2 regions of the Marinomonas mediterranea MMB-1 genome follow, and region 1 is predicted to be linked to the other one. Evidence: predicted binding sites of a transcription regulator. Region 1 holds the regulator's gene; the other holds the start of a gene.
What was found. Region 1 encodes FNR, which switches genes on or off when oxygen is low (the NO sensors DNR and NnrR bind a similar motif). Its sites were predicted from a motif close to TTGATNTANATCAA; they were not measured.
Positions count from the first base shown of each region.

Region 1 (4,671 bases):
GTGTAGAAAATGTCGAACGACCTTAAAATATACGGGGACAATCAAAAAACGTCAGGCGGAAGAGGTGTAAAAAGTAGGTTTCGCTAGCAGGCAATGACTTAGAATTTGCTTTTGATAAATAGCACCCAAGAAGTGAATGTAGTAATATAGCGGCGTTAATTTTATAGCGATTATTAGTGATGGATTTGTCTCAAGACCCGAAAAATAAAGTTGAGTTGAATAAGCTCCAAAAACGCCTCCGAAGACTCACGGGGCAAGCAATTTCTGACTTCAATATGATTGAAGACGGCGACAAAGTCATGGTCTGCCTATCTGGTGGTAAAGACTCGTACACTATGCTTGAGATTCTCTTGAACCTTCAGGCGAGCGCGCCAATTGAGTTTGAGATTGTTGCTGTTAACCTAGATCAAAAGCAGCCTGGTTTTCCTGAGCATATTTTACCGAAATACCTTGAAGATATTGGAGTGAACTTCCATATCTTAGAGCGCGATACGTATAGCATTGTTAAAGAAGTGGTTCCCGAGGGTAAGACGACGTGTGGTCTTTGCTCAAGACTTCGTCGTGGTTCACTTTATGGATTTGCCGAAGAAATTGGCGCGACTAAGATAGCGCTTGGCCATCATAGGGATGATATTCTAGAGACATTGTTCTTAAATATGTTTTTTGGTGGTAAATTAAAAAGCATGCCTCCGAAGCTATTAAGCGACGATGGTAAGCATGTTGTTATCAGACCGCTTGCTTATTGCAAGGAAGAAGACATCGAGAAATTCGCCGATTATAAGTCTTTTCCGATTATTCCTTGTAATCTTTGTGGTTCTCAGGAGAATTTGCAAAGACAAGTTGTCAAAGAAATGCTCCAGAACTGGGAAAAACAATATCCCGGTCGTACAGACACTATGTTTACTGCCATCAAGAATGTTGTTCCATCACATCTTGCAGATACAGAGTTGTTTGATTTTAAAGGATTAACGCAGTCTGAAGACGCGTTAAAAAAACTGAATATTGTGTCGTTATAGGATTGAGATTATGCGTACAAAATTTGCCGCCATTATTGCAGCAAGTCTTTTTGCAACCGCAGCGAATGCAAACACATTCGAAGGCAGCTTATCAAATGAATCAGTTAAAGTAGACGTAAGTCTTAGTCAGCAGACTTACTTTTTGGATGTTGGCGGTATGTACCATACTGACGATGGATCATACGGTTACGTTGGTGCTCATATTGAAGACATTGAGACAAGTAAAGATTATCCGCTTCAAATTGGTTTAGGTGTACGTTTTATTGCCGTTGATGCCGATGCAGGTGGAGATGATACGGGTGTTGCAGTCGGTCTAGGTGGCTTTTATCGCTACACTTTTCCAAAGGCAAACCGTTTTAGCCTATACGGCTCATTGTATTACTCACCAGAAGTACTTTCTTTTGAGAATGTTGAAAACCTATGGCAAGGCGAAGTGCGTGGTGAATACAAAACATTGAAAAATGCTCGTGTTTTCCTTCGTTACGGACAAACCAGTGTCGAATTTGATAATCGAAATGATGCCGTTGATATGAACCAAGGTATTGGTCTAGGTGTTGTGGCAGACTTTTAATTCAGCGGAAGCTCAATAGGCTTGCAGCTTAACGTGGCGTCAGTTTAAAGGTCGCTGTAATGTAAGTGCGCTGTTTGGCTAAAGAAATAAAAAAGGTGGTCTAAAAAGACCACCTTTTTTATTTGTACTGTATTTTACGAGGTGTTTTTAATCACCTTCGTAAGCGCATAACGCAAATACAGGTGTTTCTGACGCTTGTATTTTTTGACTACCACCCAAATCAGGCAAATCGATGATTGCTGCGACTTCCTTTATATTTGCGCCTTGCTGTTTAAGCAAAGACATAGCAGCGAAAAGCGTTCCACCCGTTGCGATTAGGTCATCAAACAACAAAACTTGTGCACCTTCGTGAACACTGCCTTCTTGTATCTCAAGCTCGGCTTCACCGTACTCTAAAGCATACGATTGTGAGATAGTCTTGCCTGGTAGCTTACCTTTTTTTCGCACTAGTATAAGCGGCTTGCGAAGTTCATACGCCAACACTGAGGCAATCAAAAAACCACGAGCATCGATACAAGCAATATGGCTAATATCACTATCGATATATCGGTGTACGTATGCGTCTACCACCATGCGCATCCCTTTAGGGTCGCTAAAAATAGGGGTAATGTCTCGGAAGCTGATACCTGGTTTTGGCCAGTCTTCAACCGTGCGAATTAGAGATTTTACATAGAAATCATCGTAAAGCATAAATAGAGGTGCCTTAGCATTTTACTTTTATTCAAACTTTAAAATACTATCACAATCTTCGTTCTTACCAACAAGTTTTTGCATCTCATCGATATCGATTAAGGTAATTTCTTTTCCCTCTACTTGGATTAGCTCATTTTTCTGAAAGCGGGTCATAACACGACTTACCGTTTCGACAGCTAGGCCGAGATAATTACCAATTTCTCCGCGTGACATCGAAAGTCTAAATGCAGTTGCAGAATAGCCTCGGCGCTTAAAGCGATCGGATAAATTAATTAAAAAAGAAGCGACTTTTTCATCTGCACTTTTTTTACCTAGCAATACCATCATATCTTGATCGTTACAGATTTTGCGGCTCATAATCTTGAATAGCTGTCGCTTTAGTGATGGGATTTGCTCTGAGAGTGCTTCTAGATGAGAAAAGGGGATCTCACACACAGTTGTCGTTTCAAGCGCTTTCGCTGACACAGGGTAGATGTCATTATTAATACCACTAAGTCCCAAAAGCTCACTCGGGCAATAAAAGCCTGTGATTTGCTCTTCGCCATTTCCTGTTAGATTAAAGGTTTTTAAGGTCCCGGTTCTGACAGCAAATACTGAGTCAAACTTTTCCCCTTGGCGAAATAGTAGTTCACCTTTCTTCAAGGGGCGCTTGCGCTCAATAATTTGATCAAGTCGGTTAACGTCTTCATCGACCAACGCAATGGGCAAGCATAGCGCAGCAAGACTGCAATTCTGACATTGAGAAGTAAGCTTGCTGTTAAATCTGTTTTGCTGAGTGTGTGTGTACGCCATGGAACGCTCCCTGATCTCAAATGATTTTTGAAAATGTAGTTTGTTTGTTTAGGTACTGGTCAAAAAGCATGCATACTCGTCGTACCAGTAATCGACCAACAGCGGTTACCGTTATTATTATATGGTCGGTCTCTCGATCAATTCTTACAATGCCGTCTTTCTTAAGCTGTTCAAGGCCCTCAATTTCTTTGGTAAAGTAGTGCATAAAATTAAGGCGGTATTTTGTGCTTATTTCTCTCGAATCTAAACAAAAGTCACACATTAACTTCATAATAACATCATGACGAATCATATCATCACGCGTGCTGATGTAACCCTTCATTATAGCAAGTTGACCATTCTCAACGCTATTTTGATACAGTGCAAGATCAGAGTGATTTTGTACGTAAGTTCCATCTATTTTGCTAATTGCTGACACGCCGAAGGCAATTAGATCAGTATTTGCATTGGTCGTATATCCTTGAAAATTTCTTTGTAATTCGTGATTGTCTTGGGCAACGGCTAATGGATCGTCTGGCTTTGCGAAGTGATCCATGCCTATATAGCGATATCCCGCTCTCATTAGCGCATTGATCGACTCTTTTAGTATAGACATTTTTTCGTCAGCTGAAGGTAAGTCTTCATCGTTTATACGACGTTGGGCAGCAAAGCGACTTGGGAGATGAGCATAATTAAATACGGAAATCCTTTCAGGATTTAATTCAATGACGCTGTCAATAGTCTGCATAAATGAGGTGGTCGTCTGATGAGGAAGCCCATAGATTAAATCGAAGTTAACGGACTTAAATCCCGCTGTTCTCACGTCATCGAGCACTTTTGCGACAAGCTCTCGACTTTGTTCTCTATGGATTGCTTTTTGCACGACAGGATCGAAATCCTGTATGCCAAGACTAACTCGGTTAAACCCGAACTCTTTTAGAAGCACAAGTTGAGCGTTATCGACTTCTCTAGGATCAATTTCAATACTAAAGTCCTGGCTATCATCTTTTACCAAGTTGAAATTTTCTTCAACATGCTTAAAAAGAGTGCGCATATTATCGACAGATAGAAAAGTAGGGGTTCCACCTCCCAAATGCAGCTGAGTTACTTTTCTGTCTCGATCTAGCATGAGTGCGCGCAAACGCATTTCTTCTGCAAGCAACTCAACATATTCTGCACCTTTGTCGTATTTTTTAGTCACTACTTTATTGCAAGCGCAGTAGTAACAAAGATGAGCGCAGAACGGAATATGAAAGTACAAACTAATAGGTAAGTTTGATCCTTCCATCATTCTGCCAATCAATTCCATCTTGCTTACATCACCCGTAAATTGAGGTGCGGTCGGATAGGATGTGTATCTCGGACCGGAAATATTATATTTTTGGATTAGATTAGAATCCCAAAGCATTTGTATGTCCTATTAAATTTTCTAATACTTAGTTTACTCTTTCCTAAAAGTGGTTTTCTGATCTGAGTCAATAAACTGATTTCCGTATTGGAAACTGCAGTTTGGTTATTCGGATTTTGGAAGGTGGTCAGATTTGAGAGGGGTGAAGGAATGTTCTAGTCGTCAGTGAGCTTGGCTTCTTGTGGCAGGTGTTTGGGTGTTGGTGTGAAGAG
Region 1 is NC_015276.1:2,375,875-2,380,545, forward strand. Features, by position in the region: gene MARME_RS10870 (SprT family zinc-dependent metalloprotease) at 1-70, shown strand, start outside; gene ttcA (tRNA 2-thiocytidine(32) synthetase TtcA) at 180-1,016, shown strand; gene MARME_RS10880 (YfaZ family outer membrane protein) at 1,027-1,587, shown strand; gene MARME_RS10885 (adenine phosphoribosyltransferase) at 1,735-2,277, opposite strand; gene fnr (fumarate/nitrate reduction transcriptional regulator Fnr) at 2,305-3,072, opposite strand; gene hemN (oxygen-independent coproporphyrinogen III oxidase) at 3,089-4,459, opposite strand.

Region 2 (4,671 bases), 530 kb from region 1:
GCTCGGGTCTAACGACCACATCGCCGACACCAACCACATCAATGCTGCGTTCATCTAAGGTTAATTGGTAGCGGCCATAACCCAAATGTGCTGCCGCCAATTGACCAACCTCTCTACTGTATAAGTGCCAATCCGGCTGCGACCAATCGATGTTTTTTCCTTCTGCGGGGAAGACTTGCTCCCGCCAACGGAATAAGTGCTCGAACTCTTCTTTCGACATTGAATCTGAAAATTGTATGTCCATCACGTTAGAACCTTGGTCATGACGTTCCATAGAACGGGAGTGTTGAAAAGGTTACCTTGCAAGCATAATGATGCATGGAAAGTGTTGCAAGTGGAGCGCAGTACGTTGAGTGCTTGTTGTTACTGTGCCATCCACGCGTTCACACCTTCCTTACGCTGTTTTACCGTTAATCTGTAATCCCAGCTTTCTTTCTAAATTTGTTTTCTATGCTTATTTCTTGTTTTTTCGGTCGATTTCCTTACAATTTGCGGGTATATGTTCGTTGAAGTGGTTTTTGTAGCTCGGTATATAGGATGTTTAAGTAGCCAAAGAATCGGTTCTTCCCAAGTTATTCTTAATTAGGTTTCGATTCAATTATTGTGCTCATCTATGATAGTAAGTAAACGCTTAAACGTCTTGGCAATTGGAATTATTGTGCTGTTGGGTTGCATCGCAACCAGTCTGACCAGTTACTTTTTTGCAAAACAATCTGTTTACGAACATGTAAGTGAACAGATCCTTCCTCTTTCAAGTGATAATATCTACTCTGAAATTCAGCGAGACTTGCTGCAACCTACCTTAATCTCATCGTTAATGGCCCATGATTCGTTTGTTCATGATTGGTATTTAGAGGGGGAAAAAACACCCGATCAGATGGTGAACTACCTCAAAAACATTCAAACGAAATACGACACAATCACAGCATTTTTTGTCTCAGAACAAACGCGAAAGTATTACCACAGCTCGGGGGTACTGAAAACCGTGTCTGAGAGTGACGTTCACGACGCTTGGTACTTCGAAGCAAAATCTTCCTCTCTTCCCAATGTTATAAATATTGACAGCGATACGGCCGACGCAGAACGTATAACGGTATTTGTAAACTATCGAGTTATAGATAATTCGGGTGTTTTTTTAGGGGTGATCGGTGTTGGCCTGTCCATGAACTTGGTTGATTCTCTGATTGAATACTTCGACGCGCGCTATGGTCGCAATGTGTATTTTATCGACCGCTCTGGCGAGGTGATGTTTAATGGCGCGCACCAACATGACCTTTCTTTTCGAGAGACGAATAAAGCGTCGTTTGAGCAAGCATTTTCGTCAATGGTTACCGCTGATTCGAGTTCCGTTTCGTTTAATGCTCCGCAAGGCAAGACTGTATTTTTGAACAGTCGTTATATTCCTGAATTTAATTGGTATTTGATCGTAGAACAAGTTGAAGACGGTGACACCGAAGAGGTCGAAAGAGCCCTAATCATTAATTTGGTGCTGTCTGGTGTCGTGAGTCTATGTATTTTGGCCTTCGTACACTGGGTCACTCGAGGGTACAGCAATAAATTAGAGCGAATGGCACGCTACGATCATTTAACCGGAGCGGTCAACCGCCAAACATTAGATGTATTGTTTCAGAAAGCGATTGGTTCCTCGAATAAAAAGCAAGAAGCGCTTTCTTTGGTGTTGATCGATATTGATCACTTCAAAAAGGTGAACGATAACTTTGGGCATCAAGCGGGTGACAAAGTGATATCTGGGGTGGCTAGGATCATGAAAAACCTGCTGCACAAAGAGGATATTATTTGTCGTTGGGGCGGAGAAGAATTTCTATTCATTCTGTCCAATACCGATAAAAGCAAAGCGACGTCATTGATTAAGACGCTATTGAATCGTATCGAAGACACGAAGTTTGACGTGGGTGAGAGTACGGTATCCATCACAATAAGTGCAGGTCTGACTCAGCTTAACACCGATGAATCTTTACCTCAGGCGATTGCCCGTGCGGATGCGCGACTGTATCAAGCCAAAAAAGAAGGGCGCAATACGTTCAGAAGTGGTTAATGACTTTTGAGCGTCTCGCTTTTACTTCCTTTTATTCGTGTTTTTATTCTTTCTTTCACTTTTTCTTTTGGCAGTTTTTTTTCAATTTTGAATGCCTGCCAAAAACATGATCTAGATCATAAAATGTCGATCATCTTGGTTGCTGAGCCTAGTCTAGGCCGAGTTTCTTGATCTAACGCAATACTCTTTTCTGCACCCTTACCCATAATGCGTACTTATATTAGGTCTCGATGGACGAGGCTTAATAGTGTGGCGGTTGAACAACAAGAGCATACAGCAAACCAATATTTGGTTTCACTAAATGCCTGATAAAAAACGCCTTTCATTTACGTATAACATGGGTTGAGATCATGATTAACGAAGCAGTCGTAGATCTGTCAAGGTTACAGTTCGCTCTAACGGCCATGTACCACTTTTTGTTTGTACCTCTGACCTTGGGCATGTCTTTTCTTCTTGCGATTATGGAGTCTGTATATGTCATTACAGGCAAGCAAGTTTATAAAGACATGGTTAAATTTTGGGGCAAGTTGTTTGGTATTAACTTCGCACTGGGTGTAACAACCGGTTTGACGATGGAATTTCAATTCGGAACAAACTGGTCGTACTACTCACACTACGTAGGAGACATCTTTGGTGCTCCTTTGGCAATCGAAGGCCTAATGGCGTTTTTCTTAGAATCGACGCTAGTCGGTTTGTTCTTCTTCGGTTGGGATAGACTTAGCAAAGTAAAACACTTACTAGTCACTTGGGGTGTTGCGTTAGGCTCTAATTTATCCGCGCTTTGGATTTTGATCGCGAACGGCTGGATGCAAAACCCGGTCGGTTCTGAGTTCAACTATGAAACCATGCGAATGGAATTGGTCGATTTCGGTGCTTTGTTATTCAACCCAGTGGCTCAGGTGAAATTTGTACACACTGTGTCAGCGGGTTATGTAACCGGTGCGGTATTCGTATTAGCTATTTCTAGCTACTACCTACTTAAAAATCGTGATCTTGCCTTTGCACGCCGTTCTTTTGCCATTGCCTCTGCTTTCGGTTTAGCTGCGTGCCTAAGCGTTATCATCTTGGGTGACGAATCTGGCTATGAGTTAGGCGAAGTTCAACGAGTAAAATTGGCAGCAGTCGAAGCCGAGTGGGAAACCCACGAAGCGCCAGCGCCTTTTACTGTGATCGGCTTTCCTAATCAAGAACTGGAAGAAACGGAGTTTGCGCTGCGTATACCTGGCTTAATGGGGTTGATCGCAACTCGCTCTCTTGATGAAGAAGTCATGGGGATCAAAGAGCTTAAAGAGCACAATCGCCAGCGTATTATCAATGGTATTTACGCCAACCAGTTGCTTGAAGAGCTACGTGATGGTTCTCAAGATCCGCTAGTGAAAGAAAACTTTGATAAGGTAAAAGACGATCTTGGTTACGGTCTGTTGGTGACTGCCTTTTCAGAAGATATGAACAACGTGACCTCTGAGCAGATCGATATGGCCGTGGATTACTCTATTCCACATGTCGCGCCTTTGTTCTTCTCTTTCCGTATCATGGTTGCGTGTGGCTTCTTTATGTTGCTCGTCTTTGCCATTGCTTTCTACCAAAATGCGCGCCGCAAGATTGGTACTAACTCTTTCTTCTTAAAAGTGTGTTTGTTCACCTTGCCTATGCCTTGGATCGCCTGTGAGACAGGTTGGTTTGTCGCGGAATATGGTCGTCAGCCTTGGGCTATTGGTGAGGTATTACCGGTCAATGTCGCCGCTTCCAATCTAACTGCCGGTGAGATTTGGTTATCTATGGGGCTTATGACCTTGCTGTATACCGTCTTCTTAATCGCTGAAATGTACCTAATGATTCGCTTTGCGAAGCAGGGGCCATCCAGCTTGCATACTGGTCGCTATGCGCTTGAAAAAGAGACTGAGCAACTAAAAGCACAAGGGGTATAAGAAGATGGATTACGAAATTCTAAAAGTCATTTGGTGGGTGCTGGTGGGTGTCTTGCTAATCGGTTTCGCCGTTACCGACGGCTTTGATATGGGGGTTGGCTCTTGGTTGAATATCTTGACCAAGGAAGACAGCGAACGCCGTATCATGATCAACTCAATTGCGCCGCACTGGGATGGAAACCAAGTATGGTTAATCACCGCTGGTGGCGCACTATTTGCGGCATGGCCTATGGTCTATGCGACGTCTTTCTCAGGCTTCTACTTCGCGATGATTTTGACATTGGCGGCTTTGTTCTTCCGTCCTATCGGTTTTGACTATCGTTCTAAACTGGAAGACAAAACATGGCGTAGTGCATGGGACTGGGGAATCGGCTTCGGCTCTGCTGTACCACCAATCATCTTTGGTGTCGCGTTCGGAAACCTTTTACAAGGTGTACCGTTTGAGTTTGATAAGTTTATGCACGTGACGTACACAGGGTCATTCTTTGGTTTATTAAATCCGTTCGCGATTTTATGTGGCTTAGTTAGCTTACTTATGATCATGACGCAAGGTGGTGCATGGTTGCTGATGAAAACCGAAGGCAGCTTACACAATCGCGTCGCGTTCGGAACCTTGATCTCTGGTGTATTGGCCGCTCTGTTGTTTGTTCTTGCCGGTGTCTGGTTAGCGATGGGAATTGATGGTTA
Region 2 is NC_015276.1:2,907,668-2,912,338, reverse strand. Features, by position in the region: gene MARME_RS13235 (GNAT family N-acetyltransferase) at 1-244, opposite strand, end outside; gene MARME_RS13230 (sensor domain-containing diguanylate cyclase) at 614-2,056, shown strand; gene MARME_RS13225 (cytochrome ubiquinol oxidase subunit I) at 2,407-3,984, shown strand; gene cydB (cytochrome d ubiquinol oxidase subunit II) at 3,989-4,671, shown strand, end outside.
Region 2: a site for FNR is predicted at 2,163-2,176, ahead of MARME_RS13225 (cytochrome ubiquinol oxidase subunit I). Genes of this name have one in related genera too.